One region of the Bacillus sp. FSL R5-0422 genome, then DNA from elsewhere that is predicted to be linked to it. Evidence: riboswitches for the same ligand, from Rfam matches in the RefSeq annotation. Region 1 holds a riboswitch; each other region holds the start of a gene.
The links. A riboswitch is a leader RNA that binds a small molecule or an ion and turns the genes downstream of it on or off. The one in region 1 is predicted to bind S-adenosylmethionine.
Positions count from the first base shown of each region.

Region 2: it holds a riboswitch for S-adenosylmethionine, as region 1 does, so the genes downstream of both, MKX52_RS14805 (methionine ABC transporter ATP-binding protein) here and metK (methionine adenosyltransferase) in region 1, are expected to answer to the same signal.
Region 3: it holds a riboswitch for S-adenosylmethionine, as region 1 does, so the genes downstream of both, MKX52_RS17480 (sugar ABC transporter substrate-binding protein) here and metK (methionine adenosyltransferase) in region 1, are expected to answer to the same signal.

Region 1 covers NZ_CP152014.1:2,645,585-2,653,713, reverse strand. Annotated here, with positions in the region: gene MKX52_RS13515 (prolyl oligopeptidase family serine peptidase) at 1-463, shown strand, start outside; gene MKX52_RS13510 (DUF2584 domain-containing protein) at 503-745, shown strand; gene pckA (phosphoenolpyruvate carboxykinase (ATP)) at 788-2,374, opposite strand; SAM riboswitch class I at 2,602-2,735, shown strand; gene metK (methionine adenosyltransferase) at 2,931-4,133, shown strand; gene asnB (asparagine synthase (glutamine-hydrolyzing)) at 4,282-6,180, shown strand; gene MKX52_RS13490 (gamma carbonic anhydrase family protein) at 6,323-6,838, opposite strand; gene MKX52_RS13485 (alpha/beta hydrolase) at 6,884-7,663, shown strand; gene MKX52_RS13480 (tetraprenyl-beta-curcumene synthase family protein) at 7,694-8,129, shown strand, end outside.
Region 2 covers NZ_CP152014.1:2,871,840-2,879,968, reverse strand. Annotated here, with positions in the region: gene MKX52_RS14850 (3-hydroxyacyl-CoA dehydrogenase NAD-binding domain-containing protein) at 1-306, shown strand, start outside; gene MKX52_RS14845 (acetyl-CoA C-acetyltransferase) at 319-1,494, shown strand; gene MKX52_RS14840 (acyl-CoA dehydrogenase family protein) at 1,509-3,290, shown strand; gene MKX52_RS14835 (arsenate reductase family protein) at 3,462-3,818, shown strand; gene gcvH (glycine cleavage system protein GcvH) at 3,885-4,268, shown strand; gene MKX52_RS14825 (YusG family protein) at 4,313-4,549, shown strand; gene MKX52_RS14820 (toprim domain-containing protein) at 4,678-5,022, shown strand; gene MKX52_RS14815 (thioredoxin family protein) at 5,035-5,337, shown strand; gene MKX52_RS14810 (SCP2 sterol-binding domain-containing protein) at 5,458-5,799, shown strand; SAM riboswitch class I at 5,902-6,010, shown strand; gene MKX52_RS14805 (methionine ABC transporter ATP-binding protein) at 6,165-7,190, shown strand; gene MKX52_RS14800 (methionine ABC transporter permease) at 7,183-7,851, shown strand; gene metQ (methionine ABC transporter substrate-binding lipoprotein MetQ) at 7,866-8,129, shown strand, end outside.
Region 3 covers NZ_CP152014.1:3,402,790-3,410,918, forward strand. Annotated here, with positions in the region: gene MKX52_RS17475 (sugar ABC transporter ATP-binding protein) at 1-1,390, opposite strand, end outside; gene MKX52_RS17480 (sugar ABC transporter substrate-binding protein) at 1,460-2,578, opposite strand; SAM riboswitch class I at 2,748-2,857, opposite strand; gene MKX52_RS17485 (right-handed parallel beta-helix repeat-containing protein) at 2,973-4,400, opposite strand; gene MKX52_RS17490 (branched-chain amino acid aminotransferase) at 4,767-5,858, shown strand; gene MKX52_RS17495 (hypothetical protein) at 6,177-6,575, opposite strand; gene MKX52_RS17500 (6-phospho-beta-glucosidase) at 6,695-8,023, opposite strand; gene MKX52_RS17505 (PTS lactose/cellobiose transporter subunit IIA) at 8,020-8,129, opposite strand, start outside.

The DNA.
Region 1 (8,129 bases):
GAAGCAGGATCGTATTCATATCTTTGGTTTTTCGCGCGGAGGCATTATGGGCATTTGGACTGCTGTCGAAATGAAACAAGAGGCGGCTTCCTTTGTGACATGGGGAGGCGTTAGTGATATGAAGCTTACCTATGAAGAGCGTGTGGATATGAGAAGGATGATGAAACGTGTGATTGGCGGTCCCCCGCACAAGGTGCCAGAGGCCTATGAGGACAGAACACCTTTAAATGATGTGGACAAAATTGAAGCGCCTGTTCTGATCATCCACGGAGAAGAGGATCAGAATGTATCCATTGAGCATGCGTATTTATTAGAAGATGCGCTGCGCCAGCACGGGAAGTCAGTGGAGACTTGGTATTTCCATGGGTACAACCATTATTTTCCGCCGCAGCATAATCGGGAAATTGTCAGAAGGCTGACGACGTGGATGCACAGCCGGAAAAGCGGAAATGTGGTAAAATAAGCAGTATAACGAAATTTAGAAAGTAGGGGGATTTTCAATATGGGAATGCCTGTTGAATTTAATACAATGATTGTCACGAAGGGAAAAGAGACAAGAATTGAAGAGAATGTATTTGAACTCATGAAGGAAGGATACCGCATTTATCCATTAAATATTCCGCTTGAGGTGCGTAAAACGAAAGACGGAGAAAAAACAGGGACAGCACATGTTGAAAAGCTGGAGCTTACAGACAATGTGACTAAGGTCACTTATCGTCTCGTATCATTACATTCAACAAACTAACAAAAAAGCTGAGGGAGCGATTCCTCAGCTTTTTTTATTTGATTATACGAGTGGTCCGCCTTTAGCTTCAATGTCACTTGCTGCGTGGCTGAATTTTTGGAAGTTCTTTTTAAATTCATTGGCAAGGAAGTGTGCTTTTTCTTGATAAGCCTCTTGGTCATCCCATGTTTTAGAAGGTTGAAGCACTTCATCTGGTACGCCAGGAATATGAAGCGGGATGTGTAATCCAAAGATGTCATCAGTGATCATTTCGGCGTTGTCGAGGTCACCTTCGATCGCTGCTTGCACCATTGCTCTTGTATGCGCTAGGTTCATACGTTTGCCTGTACCATAGCCTCCGCCAGTCCAGCCTGTGTTCACAAGGAATACTTTTGCGCCGTGCTCATCAATTTTCTTGCCAAGCATTTCAGCATAGACGTGAGCTGGAAGCGGCAAGAATGGAGAACCGAAGCAAGTAGAGAATGTCGTTTCTGGTGATGTAACACCGCGCTCAGTTCCTGCTAATTTACTTGTGTAACCGCTCAAGAAATGGTACATCGCCTGTTCTTTTGTTAAACGGCTGATTGGAGGTAAAACGCCAAATGCATCAGCTGTTAAGAAGACAATGGCAGATGGGTGTCCTGCGATACTTGGCTTCACGATGTTATCAATCATTTCAATTGGGTAAGCAGCACGTGTGTTTTCAGTGAAGAATGTGTCGTCATAATCCGCTTCACGTGTTTCTTCATCAAGCACGACATTTTCAAGAACTGATCCGAAGCTGATGGCTTTGTAAATTTGCGGTTCTTTTTCTTCGCTTAAGTTCACACATTTCGCATAGCATCCGCCCTCAATATTGAAGACTCCTGAGCCAGACCAGCCATGTTCATCGTCACCGATCAGCTTGCGGCTTGCGCTAGCTGAAAGCGTCGTTTTTCCAGTACCTGAAAGGCCAAAGAATAGTGCGACATCGCCTTCTTGACCGACGTTTGCTGAGCAGTGCATCGATAAAATATCTTGCTCAGGAAGCAGGTAGTTCATGACAGAGAAAATGGACTTTTTCATCTCTCCTGCATATTCTGTTCCACCAATCAGAATGGTGCGTTTTTCAAAAGAAACGATAATAAACGTTTCAGAGTTTGTGCCATCTGTTTCAGGATCTGCTTTAAAATGCGGTGCAGATAAGATGGTGAAAGGTTTTTCGTTTGAAGAAGGTGTTGATCCGTCAGGTCTGATGAATAGTTGCTTTGCAAAGAGATTGTGCCATGCGAATTCGTTCACCACTGTAATTGGCATACGGTATCTTTCATCTGCGCCGGCAAATCCTTCAAAGACGAATAATTCATCACGTTCTTTTAAGTATGACACAACCTTTGTATATAAACGGTCAAATGCTTCTTTAGAAATCGGCTGGTTGACTTGACCCCAATCAATTTTATGTTCAGAGCTTTCTTCTTTTACGATAAATTTATCTTTAGGCGAACGTCCTGTGTAGGCACCCGTTGTAGCACGGACAGCTCCTGTTGATGTTAAAACGCCTTCATCACGTGCCAAAATCTTTTCAACAAGTTTCGGAACAGATAAATTTTGGTGCGTATTTTCTAATGAGAGCAATGACTGCAAATCTTCTTTTAAATCCACTGAGTTCATAAAAAAACCCTTCCTTTACCGTTGAATTTGTTTTGTTTCGATTAGTATAACACATTCATAATAATAGTCTATACTATTTAAATGTTTTTGTGTGTGTTTTTTCATTTCTGCTCTGAAAATATGCTTTTTGGTGATGCTAATATTGAGGTGAAAAAAAGGGAAGATAATTCTGATGAAGCATTGACATGACGCAAGTGTTTAAGATAAGATATCTTATTGAACGGATACTCTTATCCCGAGTTGGTGGAGGGACAGGCCCGATGAAGCCCAGCAACCGGTTTCTTATGAAAAGGCATGAATATGCTGAGAAACCAAGGTGCTAACCTGATGCAAGGTACAAGAACACCTTGAGCGATAAGAGTGAAAGGCATGCGATCTCAGACCCTTTCCTCGCAATGAAGGAAATGGTTTTTTTATTTTTGGGATATCATATGAACAAATTGCCAATAACATCTCTAATAGAAACGTTTTCAAATATAAGAGGGAACGAGTTCCGTATCATATTGGAGACCTCATCTCGGGATGATGTGGTCTTGTACAGGAGGAAATAGCCATTATGAGTCAAAATCGTCGTTTATTTACTTCAGAATCAGTGACAGAAGGACATCCGGATAAAATCTGTGACCAAATTTCAGACAGCATTTTGGATGAAATTCTAAAGAAAGATCCAAATGCACGTGTTGCCTGTGAAACTTCTGTTACAACGGGTCTCGTATTAGTAAGCGGAGAAATTACAACGTCTACTTATGTCGATATTCCAAAGACGGTGCGTGACACGATTAAGGAAATTGGCTACACACGTGCGAAATATGGTTTTGATGCGGAAACATGTGCAGTGCTCACATCCATTGATGAACAGTCTGCTGATATTGCGCAAGGTGTAGACAAAGCGCTTGAAGCACGTGAAGGCACAATGACTGAAGAAGAACTTGATGCGATCGGTGCAGGTGACCAAGGATTAATGTTTGGTTTTGCCAACAACGAAACTGAAGAACTTATGCCGCTACCAATTTCACTAGCGCATAAATTATCTCTCCGTTTAACTGAAGTACGCAAGGATCAAACACTTGCCTACCTTCGTCCAGATGGAAAAACACAAGTAACAGTAGAATATGATGATCAAAATAAACCTGTTCGTATTGATACAGTGGTTATTTCTACGCAGCATGCACCAGAAGTGACGCTTGAACAAATTCAAAGCGACTTAAAAGAGCATGTCATCAGCCCTGTCGTTCCAAGTGAACTAATTGATGAACAGACAAAATACTTTATTAACCCAACTGGTCGTTTCGTGATCGGCGGACCTCAAGGGGATGCTGGTTTAACTGGACGTAAAATCATCGTTGATACGTATGGCGGATACGCTCGTCATGGCGGTGGTGCTTTCTCTGGGAAGGACGCAACAAAGGTTGACCGTTCAGCGGCATATGCTGCTCGTTACGTAGCGAAAAACATCGTAGCTGCCGGCCTTGCTGATTCTTGTGAAGTACAACTTGCTTATGCAATTGGTGTTGCACAGCCTGTATCGATTTCAATTGATACTTTCGGAACAGGAAAAGCTTCTGAAGAAAAATTAATTGAAGTGGTTCGTGCGAACTTCGATCTTCGTCCAGCTGGCATTATTAAAATGCTTGACCTGCGTCGTCCGATCTACAAACAAACAGCTGCATACGGACATTTCGGCCGTCATGATTTAGATCTTCCGTGGGAAAAAACAGATAAAGCCGATACACTTCGTCAAGAAGCATTAGGACAATAACAACATAGAAAACCGCTTATTTTAAGCGGTTTTCCTTTTGATTAAAAAAAATTATACAAAAAGCGAAAAAATGTGAAACAAAAACGGACAAATAACTGTCTAATTATAGGTCTACTTTTAAGAAATAACATAACGTGGAGGCAATAATATGTGTGGGTTTGTTGGTGTGTTTAATCACCGTCCATTGTCCGAAACTACTGAGCAGGAAGAGTTAATTAAACAAATGAACCGTCTCATCGTTCACCGTGGTCCGGATGATGAGGGTTACTTTCATGATGAGCATGTAGGATTTGGATTTAGACGTTTAAGTATTATAGATGTTGAGCACGGAAAGCAGCCGCTTTCTTATGAAGATGAAAAGTATTGGATTATTTTTAACGGGGAAATTTATAACTATGTGGAGCTGAAGGAAGAGCTTGTGAAAAAGGGCTATACGTTCAGCACAGATTCTGATACGGAAGTACTGCTTGCCACATACCGTCATTATAAAGAAGAAGCGGCTTCTAAGCTTCGCGGCATGTTTGCCTTTTTAATTTGGGATAAAGAAGCGCAGCAATTATATGGCGCAAGAGATCCGTTTGGCATCAAACCGCTTTATTTTACACAAGTGGAAGAGCAAGTGTACTTTGCGTCTGAGCGCAAAAGCTTGATGGCTGTGAACGAGAACATCCTATTTGATGAGACTTCATTGCAGCAGTATATGTCATTCCAATTCGTTCCTGAGCCAAATACGCTTGATCAAAAGGTGCATAAAGTTGAGCCTGGTCATCAGTTTATTTTACGCCCAGGGCAAGAGATCGAATTTAAGACATACTGGAAAGTTCAATTCAAACCTGAGCAAACACAAGAACAGAAGTTAATCGAAGAAGTACGCGATGCAATCTATGATTCTGTGAATGTTCACATGAGAAGTGATGTACCTGTTGGTTCATTCCTATCAGGTGGTATTGATTCTTCCTTCATCGTGTCTGTCGCAAAGGAATTACACCCTGAGCTAAAGACATTCTCTGTTGGCTTCCAGCAGGATGGCTTTAGTGAAGTTGATGTTGCGAAAGAAACAGCTGATAAGCTAGGCTTACAAAACTTCAGCGCCGTCATTTCTCCAGAGGAATATATGAACGAGCTTCCGAAGATTGTCTGGCATTTAGACGATCCTTTAGCTGATCCGGCGGCGATTCCATTGTACTTCGTGGCAAAAGAAGCGAAAAAACAAGTGACGGTTGTTCTTTCAGGTGAAGGAGCGGACGAGCTGTTCGGTGGATATAATATTTACCGTGAGCCTCTTTCTCTTAAACCATTTGAATCTGTACCAACTATGCTGAAAAAGCTTCTTCTTCGTCTGGCTCGTTTAATGCCAGAAGGAATGAAAGGGAAGAGCTTTATCGTTCGCGGTTGTACGCCATTAGAGGAACGTTATATCGGTAATGCGAAAATTTTTGAAGAGCCAGTGAAGAAAAACCTTTTAAAGCATTATGATCCAAGCATCACGTATCGTGATGTAACGAAGACATACTTTGAGGAAAGCGCTGGCTACAGTGATATTAACAAAATGCAATATGTTGATATCCATACGTGGATGCGCGGGGACATCTTATTGAAAGCAGATAAGATGACGATGGCGAATTCTCTTGAGCTTCGTGTTCCATTCCTTGATAAGGTCGTTTTCGAAGCGGCTTCTAAAATTCCAGAAGAGCTGAAAACAAAAGATGGCACAACGAAATATTTATTGCGTAAAGCAGCAGAAGGCATTGTGCCTGACCATGTGTTAAATCGTAAAAAGCTTGGTTTCCCTGTGCCAATTCGTCATTGGCTGAAAAATGAGATGAATGCTTGGGCGAAAGACATCATCAAAAACAGTCAAACAGATGAATACATTAATAAAGAGTATGTGCTTGATTTATTAAATGAGCATTGTGCTGGTAAAGCAGATCATAGCCGCAAGATTTGGACCGTCCTTATCTTTATGATTTGGCATAGCATTTATGTAGAGCGCAGCATTGATCCAGAGCAGTTGAATCATCAACCGAAAGAAGTCATCTTTAGTTAATGAAAAAAGGTTTTCAGCACAAAGCTGAAAACCTTTTTTGTCATGATAGAAAGCGGCGGAAAAGGGTAAAATAACAAGCGGTTCATAGTTATTGCTTAATATCCTGAAAAAAACATGATAAAGTGAAGATACGTGTATGATGTTAACGGGATATAAGGGAACGATAGTATTGTCCTTTTTCTACATATTCTCTACGGATTCTGTCCATGTCTTGGATATCTTCATCTGTTAATTGACGGACGATCTTGGCTGGACGGCCGAAAGCGAGTGATCCTTTTGGGATAACCTTTCCTTGAGGGACTAGACTACCTGCACCGATAAAGGCACCTTCGCCAATTTCTGCACCATCGAGAATGATGGACCCCATACCAATGAGGGCATTTTTTCGAATGATTGAACTATGTAATGTGACTTGGTGTCCAATGGTAGCACCATCTTCTATAAGAAGTGTTTTTCCAGGACTTTGATGCAGACAGGATAAATCTTGAATATTGACGTTTTTTCCAATTCTCACAGGAGCGACATCGCCTCTGATGACAGTTTGGAACCACACGCTTGAATATTCTCCAATCGTGACATCTCCAGTAATGGTGGCGTTATCTGCGACAAAGACCGATTCATGAATCTCAGGTGTAAACTGATGATATGGATAAATCACTTTTTCTACTTCCTTTCTTAATACAACATTTGTGAGGTGTTTACTTTGTGGACTTGGCATGCTGAAAGACCAGTTGGTACAATTGTGATAGTACATGGTGCAAGTGAATATCACGGCCGATATAAATGGCTGATCGAAATGTGGCGAAATGCCGGCTATCACGTCGTCATGGGTGACCTGCCTGGGCAAGGGACATCGACACGTGCGCGCGGCCACATTCGTTCGTTTCAAGAATACATTGATACAGTAGATGAATGGATCGAACATGCGAAATCATTCAGGCTTCCTACTTTTTTACTTGGACACAGTATGGGCGGACTCATTTCAATTGAGTGGGTCAAGCAGTATACCCATACGAAGATTGATGGCCTTATTTTATCATCACCTTGTTTAGGTCTGCAATTTAAACCGAAGAAGCTAATGGATTTTGCATCAAAAGGTTTAAATGTGCTCGCACCGTCCTTTAAAGTCGAGTCAGGGCTGTCGATTGAACTAGCCACACGAAATCAGGCTGTGATTGAAGCAGACTCCAATGACTCCCTTTACGTAACAAAGGTGTCGGTTCGCTGGTACCGAGAGCTGATCAAAAATATTGATGCGGCCATGCAGCCAACGAATGTTTTTAAAACAATTCCGCTCCTTTTAATGCAGGCGGGTGATGATAAGATCGTCGACAAGACGAGGGTGATTAAATGGTTCAATGGCATTGAATCAACCAATAAGTCGTATCGTGAATGGGAAGACCTGTATCACGAAATTTTTAATGAACCGGAAAGAGAAGATGTGTTTAAGGCAGCAAGAGCCTTTACAGATCAATATATTTGATGGTGAGCTTTAAGTTAGGGGTGGATTGATTTGTCAGTACCAGAGCGTCCTTTTGCACTGATGACCAAGGTGTATAAAGATATTTTTCCGCTTGTACATCAGGAGCTGAAAAAGTGGCGGGCTCATGCAGAAATGATTGAAAATGAAGAACTGCGTACGCAGGCATTAGCGAGCATATCAAGTAAAACCTTTCACTGCGAAGGCGGAGGCATTTTATCTCTTCTAGCAGGTGAGTCGAAAGAAACGTGTATTGAATTCATTGTGGCGTATCAAACCATCAGTGATTACTTAGATAACCTATGTGACCGCAGTACGTCGCTTGATCCAAAAGATTTTCATATGCTGCATCAAGCAATGAGAGATGCGCTTGATATACATGCTGAGCCCAAGCCTTACTACCAATTCCGTGATGATCAAGAGGATCATGGGTATTTACACGCGCTTGTCCGCACATGCCAAGACGTGC
Region 2 (8,129 bases), 230 kb from region 1:
GATGAAGCAGGTTATCGTGCGCCGCTCAAGCAAAAGGTGCCCGTCATGGGAGAAACAGGCTATGCAGCAATGATATTGGCGGCTGAAAATATGAGATTGTCTGGATACATTTCAGAGCATGACATGACCATTGTTAAAAAATTAGCTCATGTTATTTCCGGCGGAAAACTGCCATTTGGAACAGAGGTAGAGGAGCAATACTTATTAGAGCTTGAAAGAGAAGCATTTTTAAGTCTTGTAGGAGAAGTAAAATCACAAGCACGCATGCAGCACATGCTCGTCAAAGGAAAACCTTTACGTAACTAAGGGGGAGTCAAAATGAGAGAAGCAGTCATTGTCGCTGGCGCAAGAACACCAGTAGGGAAGGCGAAAAAAGGATCGTTAAAACATTTTCGGCCTGATGATATGGGCGCATTGTGTGTAAAAGAAACATTAAAGCGTGCTGGTGATTACGACGGACAGATAGATGATTTGATCATCGGATGTGCGACACCAGAAGCGGAGCAGGGGTTAAATGTGGCTCGGAATATTGGAGCGTTAGCAGGACTTCCGTATACAGTCCCTGCCATCACCATTAACCGCTACTGTTCATCTGGTCTTCAGTCCATCGCTTATGCGGGTGAACGAATCATGCTCGGTCAGGCAGAAACAATCTTAGCCGGTGGAGTCGAATCAATGTCACAAGTACCAATGATGGGTCATTCCATTCGTCCGAATGCTCATTTGGCAGAGCAAGCACCTGAATACTATATGAGCATGGGCCACACGGCAGAGCAGGTGGCGCAAAAGTATCAGGTCACTCGTCAAGATCAGGACGCCTTTGCGGTAAGAAGTCATCAAAAGGCAGCCAAAGCATTACAGGAAGGAAAGTTTTCAGATGAAATTGTATCCGTTGATGTAACAGAGCGGCGGGTAGGGGAGCAATTTCAATTAGAAGAACATCAATTCACGTTCTCACAGGATGAAGGCGTAAGAGCGGGGACAACGGAAGAGATTCTTTCCACTTTGCGTCCGGCTTTTTCAACAAAAGGCACGGTGACCGCAGGGAACTCTTCACAAACAAGTGACGGAGCTGCGTGTGTGATGATGATGGATCGTGAGAAAGCATCCTCACTTTCCCTTCAGCCGCTCGCCAAGTTCAGAGCGTTTGCTGTTGGTGGTGTACCGCCTGAAGTGATGGGGATCGGTCCAATTGAAGCCATTCCACGTGCGCTGAAAATCGCTGGACTTGAGCTGAAGGATATCGGACTGTTTGAATTAAACGAAGCGTTTGCCTCTCAGGCCATTCAAGTCATTCGTCATTTAGGAATTGATGAAGAGAAAGTGAATGTCAATGGCGGGGCAATCGCACTAGGACATCCGCTCGGCTGTACAGGAACGAAATTGACACTGTCACTCATTCATGAAATGAAACGGCGAAACGAGCAATTTGGCATCGTCACAATGTGTATCGGCGGGGGCATGGGAGCAGCAGGAATTTTTGAATTGATCTAAAGGGGGAAAACAGAATGAAAGCAATGGAAGAGGTAAAAAAGGGTGGAAGCTTCTTAATTGATGAGACGAATTATGAGCATATCTTTACACCAGAGGATTTCTCTGATGAGCATCAAATGATTGGAAAGACAACAGAGGATTATATTTTACAAGACGTTGTTCCATATATAGATCAAATTGAAAAGCATGAATTTGAGCATTCCGTCAGGCTTCTTAAAAAGGCTGGAGAGCTTGGGCTGCTAGGAGCCGACGTGCCTGAAGAATTCGGAGGGCTTGGATTAGATAAAATCAGTTCAGCTATTATTACCGAGAAATTCTCCAGAGCAGGGAGCTTCTCGCTTTCCTATGGCGCCCATGTCGGCATTGGATCTCTGCCAATCGTACTGTTCGGAAACCAAGCGCAAAAGGAAACGTATCTGCCAGGACTTGCTTCTGGAGAAACGATAGCGGCGTATGCCCTAACTGAACCAGGATCAGGCTCTGACGCTCTTGGAGCAAAGACAACTGCGGTGTTAAATGAAGCCGGAACCCATTATGTGTTGAATGGGGAAAAACAGTGGATCACAAACTCCGCATTTGCCGACGTCTTTGTCGTATATGCGAAAATTGATGGTGAACACTTCTCTGCTTTTATCGTAGAAAAGGATTTCCCTGGTGTCAAAACGGGACCTGAAGAGAAAAAGATGGGCATTAAAGGGTCCTCAACGAGAACGTTAATCCTTGAGGATGCTCAAGTGCCAAAAGAGAATTTACTAGGTGAGGCTGGCAGAGGTCATGTCATTGCCTTTAACATTTTAAATATCGGACGCTACAAGCTGGCTGTCGGGACAGTTGGCGCGTCAAAACGTGTCATTCAATTATCGGCAGAATACGCAAACCAGCGTAAGCAATTCCAAACGCCCATTTCTCGATTTAGCTTAATTGGTGAAAAAGTAGCCAACATGTCGGCAAAGCTCTATGCGATGGAAAGTGCTGTTTACCGCACAGTCGGATTATTTGAACAGCGTATGGGTCTATTAAGTGAAGAAGACCAAAAGGACGGCAAACAAATTGCCCAGTCCATTGCAGAATATGCCATTGAATGCTCTCTTTGTAAAGTGCTTGGCTCTGAAACTTTAGACTATATTGCGGATGAGGGTGTGCAGATTCACGGCGGATATGGATTCATGCAAGAATACGAGGTCGAAAGAGCCTATCGTGACTCCCGGATTAACCGTATTTTTGAAGGGACAAACGAAATCAACCGTCTGCTAGTCCCAGGCACATTCCTGAAGAAAGCGATGAAGGGAGAGCTTCCGCTTCTTCAAAAGGCGCAAACCTTACAGGAAGAGCTCATGATGATGATGCCGGAAGAGCCGGGTGATCAGCCGCTCGATCAAGAAAAATATTTGCTTGCCCATGCGAAAAAGATCGCCTTAATGGTATCTGGAATGGCGGCGATGAAGTATGGAAAAGCGTTAGACAAAGAGCAAGAGATTCTTGTGAACATAGCGGATATCGTCAATGAAATTTTTGCTGCTGAATCGGCGATTCTGCGTACTGAAAAGGCAATCGCTGCATCAGGGCTAGATAAGAATAATCAAAAGCTTGCTTACACACAAATATTCACGCAGGAGGCCTTCTTAAAAATTGAAGCCCATGCAAAAGAATCCTTAATCGCGATGGAAGAAGGAGATGCACTCCGCATGAGTCTTTCAGCTCTTCGCAAACTGACAAGATTCACCCCGATCAATGTCATCGCCAAAAAGCGCGAAGTGGCGAAACGAATCTTTGAAGTAGAGAAATATATCGTATAAGACGGCTGAAATTTGCGGATATCATTCCGCACCTCAGATTGTTGACAAAGGGCTAAAATGATCTTTATTTTAGCCCTTTGTCTTCTTTCTGCACCTTTTTGTAAGCATACATTTAGGTTTTTAAAATATTTTGTGATAAAATGTTGTCACTATTTGCAGGAGGTGAAAATGGTGGCTTTAGATTTTTATGAATACCCATCTTGCGGTACATGCCGAAAAGCAAAAAAATGGCTGGAAGAACACAATAAAGACATCAACAGCATACATATCGTCGAAGAGACGCCTAATAAAGAAACATTAAAAGCCCTTTACGAAAAAAGCGGCTTAGAGTTGAAGAAGTTCTTTAATACAAGTGGACAGAAATACCGAGAGCTACAGCTGAAAGATCAACTTCCTGCAATGTCAGAGGACGAGCAGCTAGAATTACTCGCATCTAATGGAATGCTGATCAAGCGTCCGATTACAACAGACGGTAAACGAGTCACGATTGGATTTAATGAAGATACATTTAAAAGCGTCTGGAAATGATGTAACTTTCATTCAGATTGTGGTATCTTCAATATAGATTGAAAGAAAAGACTGGAGGGGTATTGAATGAGCACACCAAAAGATTTACGTTATTCAGAAGAACATGAATGGGTCAAAGTAGAAGGGGAAAAGGTGCGTATCGGTATTACGCATTTTGCTCAATCTGAGCTAGGCGATATCGTGTTCGTTGAGCTTCCTGAAGTAGGAGACAAAATTACAGCGGACGAGCCTTTCGGAAGTGTAGAATCAGTGAAAACAGTTTCTGAGCTTTACGCACCGATCAACGGTACAATTGTTGAAGTGAACGATGAGCTGGATGACAGCCCTGAATTCGTCAACGACTCTCCATACGAAAAAGCATGGATGATCGTGGTAGAGCCAGCTGATACATCTGAAATTGAGAACTTGATGACTGCTGAGCAATATGAAGAAATGACAAAAGAAGACTAATTCACGTGAAATTGGACACTCTACCTTTATGGGGGGTGTCCAATTTGTCTTTTCAAAAAGAACAGGTGGATATAACAGATCATGTCACAGGGCGATTCAAAGAAAGCGGCATGGTGCTGTATCATCAAAATGAAGAGATTGGCACGATGATTAGTGAAAACCAATATGAGTTAAAATCAGGTTATTCCTATGATCAAAATCGTTTTTATCGTCTGACGGATACATTGACCCACGGGACAGAAAAATATGTAGACTGTGATGATGAAAATGGCTGGTGCTAATCACAGATGAGGCTGCAGTGAGCATAAGCTGCAGTCTTTTTAGTGCAAGTGCCCAATCTTTACAACCTCGATGAAAGATTGTAATCTAAGGGAGAACTGAACAATGTCAAAAGGGCCGGGTGATCGTGATGAATGTAGAGGTAGAAAAGGTCATCATAGTAGAAGGTAAAACAGACAAACAAAAGCTAAAAGAAGTCATAAGTGAACCTGTTACCATCATTTGCACCAATGGCACGATCAGTACATCGAAGCTGGATCAGCTCGTAGACGAATTATTGGGGAAAGACGTTTACATATTAGCAGACAGTGACGATGCAGGCGACAAACTGCGGAAGCAATTTCGAAAAGAATTCCCTGAAGCGCTTCATCTTTTTGTCGACAGAACGTACCGCGAAGTGGCCGCTTCACCGTCAGCCCACATTGCATCTATCCTATTAGCTGCAAACATTGATGTTCATTCGAAATATTTATGAGGGTGGACGTATATGAAAGAGATTGAAGAACATGATTTCAAGGAAATAAAGGACGATTTATTTCTTTTATACTTATATACACCGTTTTGCGGAACATGCCAGCTGGCAAAGAAAATGCTTGCGGTCGTAGACACCATGCAGCCGGATGTACCTTTTTACGAAAATAACTTAAACTACTCACCAGGCTTTGCGAAGGCTTTTGAGATCGAAAGCGTTCCTTGCTTTCTACTGTTTAAAAAAGGCGAACTGGTGCAAAAAGGCTATGCCTTTCACTCTGTTCCATATCTTCATGAAATGATTGAAACCGCTAAATAAAGCGGTTTTTTGTCATATTTCAAGCAATTCATCTGAAAATTTGTCGAGTTATTTATAAAGGACAAGGGAATGTTTGTAGAGAAATGTTATGTATAACCAAATGACAGGGAGGTTATACATGTGGAAAAAGTGAAAACCCATGGTAACAAAGGGCAGCGCTTATTGCTAAAACCGCTGCTCTCATCATCATCCTTGAAGATTACATTTGAGGCGGAAACTGACTCTTGTACATTGATTGTGGATGAGCGTGGTGAAGTGAAGAAACTACCTGCAATTGAGTTATCGGATCTCATCTTTTATGGTGAGAGAAAAGAAATACTACAATTATTAGATGGAGATATGTCCTTACAGCAGTTAATTAGCAGGGGACAAGTGAAAGTAAAAGGGTCATTCCGCGCGCTCCTAAGACTAGAGGCGGTGCTCTGGCTGACGAACGGTTTTTTTCGAAAAATGATAACGTAGTCGTTTACTAGGAAATTAGCGATTTACAGCGTTGACATATCTCGGGTAGCATGATATTCTACGTTAGTAAAAACATGAACATCACATAAAACAACATATTTTCTCTTATTAAGAGAGGTGGAGGGACGTGCCCTATGAAACCCGGCAACCGTCAGCATAGCTGAAATTGGTGCCAATTCACTCAAAGCCGCAATGCTTTGAAAGATGAGAGAAAGGCGTATTGAACATAAAAGGCCTTTCTGCTTGCATTGCAGTTGGGTCTTTTTTACTGACCTCAAGCCAGGCGCGGAGCATGGCATCAGGAAGAATAAATAATGTATGTGATGGCAACCTATAGATTCAGCAAGAAAGCAGGTGAACAGACTGTGATCCATTTACAGAATGTATCAAAAACGTATCATTCAAAAAGCGGAAATGTTGATGCTGTGAAAGACGTCAACTTGGATATTGGTAAAGGTGAAATATTCGGAATTATTGGGTATAGCGGTGCCGGAAAAAGCTCGCTGATTCGCCTATTAAACGGTCTGGAGCTGCCAACAGAAGGAATTGTCGAAGTGGCAGGCAACCGGATCAATGAAGTATCGAATGCGAAACTTCGGAAAGCAAGACAAGAAATCAGCATGATTTTCCAGCACTTTAACCTACTTTGGTCAAGAACAGTGAGACAAAATATTATGTTCCCACTTGAGATCGCAGGTGTACCGACATCGAAACGGAGAGAGCGTGCGAATGAACTGATTAAATTAGTCGGTTTAGAAGGAAAAGAAAATGCGTATCCGTCTCAGCTTAGCGGCGGACAAAAACAGCGTGTGGGGATTGCGAGAGCATTAGCAAATGATCCAAAGGTTCTTCTTTGTGACGAAGCAACGTCAGCACTTGATCCGCAAACAACGGATTCTATCCTTGATCTTTTGGCAAATATCAATAAACGACTTGGACTGACGATTGTGCTGATTACACACGAAATGCATGTCATTCGCAAAATTTGTCATCGCGTGGCGGTGATGGAGAATGGACGCATTGTCGAAGAAGGCGAGGTATTACGCGTTTTCAGACAGCCGAAGGAAGAAATGACGAAGCGATTCGTCCAGCAGCTTGCTGAACCAGAGGAAGCGAAAGAAACAATCGAACACGTCTTAGAGCGCGTAAAAGAAGGTCAGGTCGTACGGTTGTCCTTTATTGGCGATTCTGCCGAGCAACCGCTCATCACTGAAATCATTCGATCCTTCAAGGTCGATGTAAATATCCTTCAAGGAAAGATTTCTCAAACGCAGGAAGGCGCGTTTGGAACACTCTTTATCCATATTAATGGAGAAGAGACTGAGGTAGAAAAAGCCATCGCCTATATCCAAAGCAAACAGGTTGAAATTGAGGTGATGACACATGTTTGAGAAATGGTTTCCGAACGTTGATTTAGAAGTCATTTGGAATGCAACGGGCGAAACGGTCTATATGACACTCATTTCATTGGCGTTTGCCTTTGTGATCGGAATTATTCTTGGACTCCTGCTTTTCCTTACAGGAAAAGGTGGTCTTTGGGAAAATAAACCGATCAATGCTGTCATCGGTGGAGTCGTCAACATTTTCAGATCGATTCCTTTTATCATTTTAATTATTCTTTTATTAGGGTTCACGAAATTCTTAATGCATACAATTCTAGGTCCAAATGCAGCACTGCCTGCCCTTGTCATTGGGTCAGCTCCATTCTATGCACGTCTTGTCGAAATTGCACTGCGTGAGGTAGACAAAGGAGTCATTGAAGCAGCACGCTCAATGGGAGCGAAAACATCGACCATCATATTCAAAGTATTGCTGCCAGAATCATTGCCAGCCCTCATTTCAGGTATTACCGTAACAGCGATTGCTTTAATTGGCTCAACTGCGATTGCAGGTGCAATTGGAGCAGGCGGACTTGGTGACCTTGCTTATGTGGAAGGATACCAATCTGGTAATACAGATGTCACACTTTTTGCCACTGTGTTTATTCTCATCATCGTCTTTATTATTCAAATAATCGGTGATTTGATTACAAATAAAATTGATAAACGATAAGGGAGGATTTATTCATGAAGAAATTGATTTTAAGTGCACTATTTCTAGCATTTGCAGGCATTTTAGCTGCATGCGGTTCATCTAATAACGCAAGTGATAGCAAAACCATTACGGTTGCGGCTTCAAAAACACCACATGCCGAAATTCTTGAAGAAGCAAAACCACTTCTAAAAGAAAAAGGCTACGATCTCAAAGTGAAAGTACTTAGTGATTATAAAATGTACAACAAAGCGTTAGCTGAAAAAGAAGTGGATGCAAACTTTTTCCAACATATCCCT
Region 3 (8,129 bases), 760 kb from region 1:
TCCCTGCAATCTCCGACAGCTCACTTGACGCATAAATCACAGATTTCCCGCGGGCGGCAAGCTCTGCAATCAGTGTGAAAATATCTTTTTTCGCTCCAACGTCAACACCTTTAGTTGGTTCATCAAAGAGATAGACATCCGCCTCAGCCAGCAGCCATTTTCCGATGGCAATCTTCTGTTGATTTCCACCGGATAGATGCTTCACCTTTGCTTCAAGAGATGGGGTTTTCACACCAAGTCGCTTGACGATTTCGTCTGCTTTCCGCTTTTCCTTTGAACGATGTAAGAAGCTGAACACACGTGAGAATGAGCGAAGATTTGCTGCTGTTAAGTTCCACCCCACACTCTCTTCTGTCAGAACCCCTTCCTTTCTCCTTTCTTCTGGCACAAGGGCCATTCCAGCTCTCACAGCTTGATGAGGCGATGTGAAGCGTACGGTTTGACCATGAAGTTGTACAGTCCCCGTCGTTTTTTCTGAGGCGCTGAAAAGCGCTTTACACAATTCCGTTTTTCCTGCACCGACAAGGCCTGCAATTCCGAGAATTTCTCCCTTTTTTACATGAAGATGAATGTTGCGTAATTTATGCTGGTCGTTTAGCTGCTTCACTTCAAGGACAATAGGTGCGTCTTTCAAAGGTGTACGAAGCGGGAATTGCTCCTCTAATGGCGCTCCTAGCATTTCTTCAATGATCTGCTGGGGATTTGTATTTTGAACAAGATGAGCTGCGACATCGGTTCCATTTCGCATCACTGTCAGTTCATCACAAATGGTGAAAATTTCAGGCATGCGATGAGAGATAAACACAATACCCGTTCCATTCTGTTTCAGCCGATCAATCATTAAAAATAACTTGTTTGTTTCTGTATGACTAAGCGGGGCAGTTGGTTCATCTAAGATTAAAATGCTGCATTTGATTGAAACAGCCTTGGCGATGAGCACCATCTGTTTTTCCGCAAGGGACAGATCACTCACAAGGCGTTTTGTGGAAATGTCGATGTCCAATTCTTTTAATCGGTGAGCTGCCTTACGGTGTAGCTCTTTCCAGCCGACAAATGTTTTTTTCTCAAGCTGATGCATCATCATATTCTCTCCAACACTTAAATAAGGAACGAGAGCTGTATCCACTTCTTGATGAACCGTCTGCACACCATATGAGGCTGCATCCTTTGGGGTTTGAATTGATGCCGCCTGACCATTGATTTGAATGCTTCCTTCATAATGGGAATGAGCGCCAGAAAGAACTTTCATTAACGTGGACTTCCCAGCACCATTCGCTCCAATCAGTGCATGAACTGTCCCTTTTTCTAATGTGAAATTCACTTGATCTAACGCTTTTACTCCTGGGAATTCAATCGAAATATGCTTCATACAAACTAACGGCGCTGTCATAGGTGTCCTCCTTCTCATGATCATCATCTGAAAAACGAAACACCCTCTATAGAAGAGAGTGCACGACGTTTATTTTGTATAATGCTTCTTCAAGGTCTTCATCCAATCTTCTTCAAAGGCAGTTGATGAGCCGAATCCCTTCACTTCGTCTGCAAGATTGACCATATTGATGGCTTTTCCTGATTGTTGAAGCTGTTTTTGTGAGATGAGAGAGGCCTCAAGGTCATAGGAAGACGGGGTTTTCTCGCCCGCTATTTTCTTCGCAAGAATTCTCACGTCAACTGCGCCAATGAGCTTCGGATCAACTGCTGCTGTGTACTTCCACGGACTGTCTTTTGCTGTCATTTCTTGAAGATCAGCATTTGACACATCAATCCCATAAATCTTCACTTCTGTTCTTCCTGCTTCCTTTAGCGCTCTTGCTGCGCCAATGGCAAAGGCATCCCACGTGGCAAAAATAGCATCGAGTTTACCCTTTGGATATTTATTCAGCATCGCTGCCACAGCATTTTGTGTTTGAACAGACGTATCAGAGGAGGCAATACCAAAGCGGTCAAGTTCCTTGATTCCTGAATGTTGTTTGAGCGTTTCTTGATAAACCTTGTTCCGTCTCACCATTGGCGGGAATCCATCTACCCAGAGGTACGCAATATTGGCTTTTCCTTTAAAATCAGACACGAGTGCATCTAGTGATTTTTTCGCTAATTGTTCGTCATCTTGAGACGTCACTGTAACCCCTTTGATGCCTTTCAGTTTAGGATTTGAATCGAACGCTACGACCGGAATGCCCTTTGCCGTAATCTTTTTCACGTCAGCGACGGTCGCCTCGTCGTCCCCATGAGAGATGATAAAGCCATCATAATTTTCTTCCAGCGCCTGAGAGATGGCGTCATGGAACTTCGCTGTATCTCCATTTGCGGTGTAGACATCAACCGTAAAGCCAAGCGCTTCACCTTCTGCCTTTGTCCCAGCTAAAAACTGTGCTGTATGATCATCTCCGCCGATTTTACGGATGACTTTAATTTTTGCTCCCTGTCCCTTTGCGAATCGCTTCGGTACATTGTCAAAAGAGACTTTTTCATTCGCATTTGCCTTTGAGCCCGCACTCGATCCAGTGCCGCAGCCTGTTAATAGGACAGTCAATACCGTTAATAATATAAGACTAGATGTAAAATACTTACGCTTCATTGCTGTTCCTCCTCAAGTTGTTTTTATTTTTCACATCGGAAAACTAGGTAAAAATGTAGGAAAACGCCAGTAAACTGTTCTTCCTTTTGAAAAAGAGACGACAAAAAGCCTCTCTTAGAAAGAGAGGCTTGAACACCGTTGCATGAAACATGTATCGGGAATTCTTCCTCTCTTATCTGTCAAAGCTGTCACAGCTTTGCAGGAATTAGCACCAATTTCTATAGTAGAAACGGTTGCCGGGCGTCATAGGGCCAGTCCCTCTGCCTCTCTTGATAAGAGATCCGTTATGAAATTTTGTTTTCGTTGAAATGTCTTCTTTACTTTAATGTGATGTCACATCAATGTCAATGATTTTTTTGAAAATTTAAAACAATGCGTTTGCGTTCACACATGCTTAATTTCCGATGATTTTCTTAGCAGGTGATGACTTCTTCAGGCGAAAATCATATTTTTTCTCATTCACAAATTGCGGATTGAGATGTGCTGATCCTTTATCTTGACCGCTTTTAGAGAGATATGTTTTGTAGCCTTCCATCCATTTCCCGCGCCATACCCACTGTGAAGCCTTCGCACCTTTGCGGTCATCATAAACGTTCTTCTGGAAGGTATTCTTTTGATTCACTCCATAAAGATTCACGACTAAGTAATGCGAGGCACTCGCTGTCATGATATTGCTCGTGATTCGATTGTTCACGGCTTGATATTGCATCAACAATTGACCGCCTTCTAAGCCGGCTGTGTCATTTTTGTATAAAATATTATGTGAGATCGTCGTATTTGTTGTTCCGCCTCGCTTTTTATCATAACCGCCAATTGAAATGCCTGTATAACGGTTCAAATACACTTGGTTGTGTTCAATGCGAATACGATCTGCCATTTTTCCTTTATGTTCACTTGTGACTTCAATCCCAAGATCGTTGTGATGTGTAATGTTATGATCAATCACAATATCCTTCCCACCATCCACATAAATGCCACCAGCGGAGATGTCTTTGCCATAGGCTGGATTCCCTACACTCGTGATCTCGTACACTTTGTTTCTTGATACAACACCATTTCTGACTTGATCGTACTTTTTAGAAGGTGCTACGTTCTCAAAACCAATTAAATCAATACCTATATTATCCGTGTGGCGAACCGTGTTATGTGTCACACGAAACTTAGTGACGTTCCCATTGAGCACAAGCGCTTCACTGAAGCCAAGCTTTAATTTTTCAACAGTGTTTCCTTTGATTTCAATATCTTCAATGGCCGCTGGAGCTTTTGTTCCATAGACCGCAATACCGTGCGCATTCCCATTTTTGTGTGTCGTCTGAATGTCATACACTCGGTTGTTGAGAAGTTTGACGCCTTTCCCGCTTCCTTTGATGAAAATACCGACTGGGGTCAGGTCTTCTTTATTCGTCTTGAGATGTCCCACCGTCAGACCTTTGAGGGTAATGTAACTTTTTTGATCGATCGTGACAAGACCGCCATCTGCTTGATTTCCTTTAAGTGAAGCCCCGCTAATAACAGGTTTTTCTTTTCCATAAGCTTGAAAGATAACTGGTGCTTTCTTTGTACCTGAATGGCGGACAATCAATTTCTCTTTATATGTGCCGCCTCTCACGTAAATGGTTGTCCCGGCTTTCGCCATACTTGCCGCTTTTTTCAGCGTGCGAAAAGGTTTTTGCTTCGTTCCTGGGTTTTTATCGTTTCCGTTTGTCGCTACGTGATAGGCTATGCTTTGCTTAGCGCCAGCCTCCTCCGTCATCGCTTGACAGCCGAAGCTGATGACGGTCATGAATAAAATAAGTAAAATACCTGGTATCGCTCGTTTCATCCTGTTGTTTGCTCCTTTCACTTCTATTTTCTTTATCGGTTAAAAAAAAGAGGATTAAAATATGAGAATGCCCCTTGCAATGTACTGGTCAAAAGGTGTATGGTTGAAAGAATATCTTACAGGAAATTTATCCGCTTTTAAATTGTCAGATTAATCAGTTAATAATGCATTTGGATTTTATTTCTTTATTACAAAGGGGTGACATGAGGCAGACTGACGGCAGAGAGAAGGAAAGCGCTTTAACAGATTTTTCTTGTCTGAATTCCAGAAAACCTATTGCTAATATTTTGTGAAGGTATAGAATAGAATCATAATTATTTCATATTATTAGAATTTTCAAATAATCAAACAGCAAGGAGATTTACGATGCCAAAACAACCCATCCGCGTTGAACTTAGTTCAACAAAAAAACCAAAACCTCAATCTGATCAACTTGAATTCGGAAAAATCTTCACAGATCACATGTTTGTGATGGATTATTCCATTGATCAAGGCTGGTATGACCCAAGAATTATCCCTTATCAGGCTATTCCAATGGACCCAGCTTCGATGGTCTACCATTATGGGCAATCTGTTTTTGAAGGCTTGAAGGCTTATGTTTCCGAGGATCAGAAAATTCTCTTATTCCGTCCGGAAAAGAACATGGAGCGCTTAAACAGATCCAATGACCGCCTGTGTATCCCGCAAATTGATACAGAAACGGTTTTAGAGGGCTTAAATGAACTCATTCGCATTGATAAGGATTGGGTACCTGATGCAGAGGGCACTTCCTTGTATATCCGTCCATTCATTATTTCCACTGAGCCGTATTTAGGCGTTGCACCGTCAAGCACGTATAAGCTGCTGATTATCCTCTCTCCAGTGGGATCTTACTATAAAGAAGGCATCCATCCAGTCAAAATTGCCGTTGAAAACGAGTTTGTCCGTGCCGTTAAAGGCGGAACAGGAAATGCCAAAACAGCTGGAAACTACGCCTCAAGCCTTAAGGCACAGCAAGTGGCTGAAACGAAAGGTTTTTCACAAGTTCTTTGGCTTGATGGTGTTGAGAAGAAGTATATTGAAGAAGTCGGAAGTATGAATATCTTCTTTAAGATCAATGGGGAAATCGTGACGCCTGAACTGAACGGCAGCATTTTAGAAGGCATCACCCGTAACTCTGTACTTGAGCTATTAAAACATTGGGGAATTCCAGTGACAGAGCGTAAAATTTCGATTGATGAGTTAATTGAAGCACATCAATCAGGTGAGCTTGAAGAAATCTTTGGAACTGGAACGGCGGCCGTCATCTCTCCTGTCGGGGAATTAATTTATCACGATCAGCCATATGTGATTCAAGATGGTCAAACAGGTGAAGTATCAAAGAAATTGTATGAAGCCATTACGGGTATTCAAAAAGGCACACAACCAGATATCTTCGGCTGGACAGTAGAAGTCGACTCGGTCGTCAAACAAGCTTAAACATGTAAAAGAACCTTTCAATCATGAAGGGTTCTTTTTTTGTTTATTCACCTCTCCAATATACCTTATAATGGTAAATACATATGATTAAGGAGAGTGATGGTATGTTTTTTACTTATCTACTAGCGTTCATTGGGATCTGTATCGGTTCAATGATCGTCGCTACTGGTTTCGACGATTCACCGTTTCACACCCGTGTTCTATTTAAGTTTCTCGGAATTTCTATCCTTGTTCTTTCTATTACTTTTGTAAAGGTTAGACGAAAGAGGTTACGTGGCAAAAAGGCGAAATAGCCTTAGATATCCAGTCAGCCTTCTATCAAATCGTACACCAAAACAAGACAGATACACCTACAATCGCCCCTGCATATATCCACTGTTTCCATTTGATGCTCCTCTTTTTTTCGATCAGTAAAAAGATCTCTGGTAAAAAGACGATGATGATTTCTATGATAAAAACAAGATAATAAACAAACGGCATCGGCTGAAAATCAAAGTCTCTTTCATCTCCACCAATTGTGGCGAAATACATCAACAGGTTGGTTACTGGAATGGTAAAACAAACGAGCAGGCGAAGAACATAAATCCACACATACTGTCTATGACGAATAAGACCAATAAATGAAGCGATGATGCCATACAAAAACAAGACCACTGTGCCATAACTCAACAGAGGTTGAACGACAAAGCCGTAAAGCATTAAACCAATTGCAACCATACTCAAACCGTCCTTTCTTTGAAGCCATACATGTTGTTTTTTAACTATCATACACTTCTTTTTTGAATTTCTATATGGGGCAATGATAAAAAAACGACCCCATAAAGGGGCCATTTGTTTTAAGCTTTAACTGATTTGAAGAATTGCGGTAAATATTCACGATGGGCTTCGAGCATTTCATCTAAAATTTGCTTTGCAATTTCGTCAGATGGGACAAGCGGATTGATCGTCATTGCTACAAGAGCCGTCTCGTAATCTCCTGTGACTGCCGCTTCTGCTGCCACACGCTCAAATGATTTGATTTGTTGAACGAGCCCTCTCACAGCTACAGGTAGATCACCTGTCGCAATTGGTTTTGGTCCGTCCTTCGTGATAATACAGTTCACTTCAACCGCTGAATCAGCGGGAATGCTGGCTATTGCGCCTCTGTTCACTGTATTGACTGGTTGGATGTCATGCTTATCATTATAGATGGAGCTGATTAAGTTACATGCCGCGTCACTGTAGTACGCCCCGCCTCTTTTTTCGAGCTGCGGTGGTTTAATTGATAAATCCGGATCTTTATAGAGCTCAAATAATTCGTGTTCGACCTGCTGGACAACCTCTGCTCTTGTTCCTTTTTCTTGGGCTGCCTTTTGCTCTTCTTCCAGCATATCTTTTGTTTTATAGTAATAGCGGTGATACGGGCATGGGATGACTCCTAAGCCTTTCACAAAAGAAGGTTCCCAGTTTTTCGCTTCAATGTTCTTCATAGACCACTGACTATTCGGATTTCCTAATTCATCGAGCACTTGATCCATAATGCTGATCCCGTCTAAATACACGTCTAATCCATAAACCATGTGGTTGAGGCCCGCAAACTGTACCTCGATCCGTTCAACATCCACCTCAAGCGCCTTGGCAATCCCCATTTTTATCCCAATTGGAACATTGCATAGTCCGACTACTTTTTTTAGATTCGTATAGCGCAGCACAGCTTCTGTGACCATCCCTGCTGGATTTGTAAAATTCACAAGCCATGCATCTGGACAAAGCTCTTCCATATCCTTCACGATGTCGAGAATCACTGGAATGGTTCGAAGACCTTTAAATAAACCGCCTGGTCCGTTCGTTTCCTGACCGATGACGCCGTATTTCAGCGGGATTCTCTCATCCTTTGCACGTGCTTCAAGCAACCCTACACGAAATTGTGTTGTCACAAAATCTGCGTCCTTCAGGGCCTCCCTGCGGTCAAGCGTCAGGTGTACTTCAATCGGTAGCCCGGCTTTTTCGACCATGCGTTTCGCGAGAGCACCCACGATGTTTAACTTTTCTTGACCCGCTTCAATATCCACGAGCCATAATTCCTTTACTGGCAATTCATGATACCGTTTGATAAATCCTTCGACAAGCTCAGGCGTATAGCTCGATCCTCCGCCTATTGTGACAATTTTGATTCCTTCTTTCATGAATTGACACCTCCGAGTTGCTTCATTTTTTCATGGAGTTCGATGATTTCCGCCGCAAGCTCCTTGACAGTCATTGCGTTCATGAGATGATCCTGTGCATGGATCA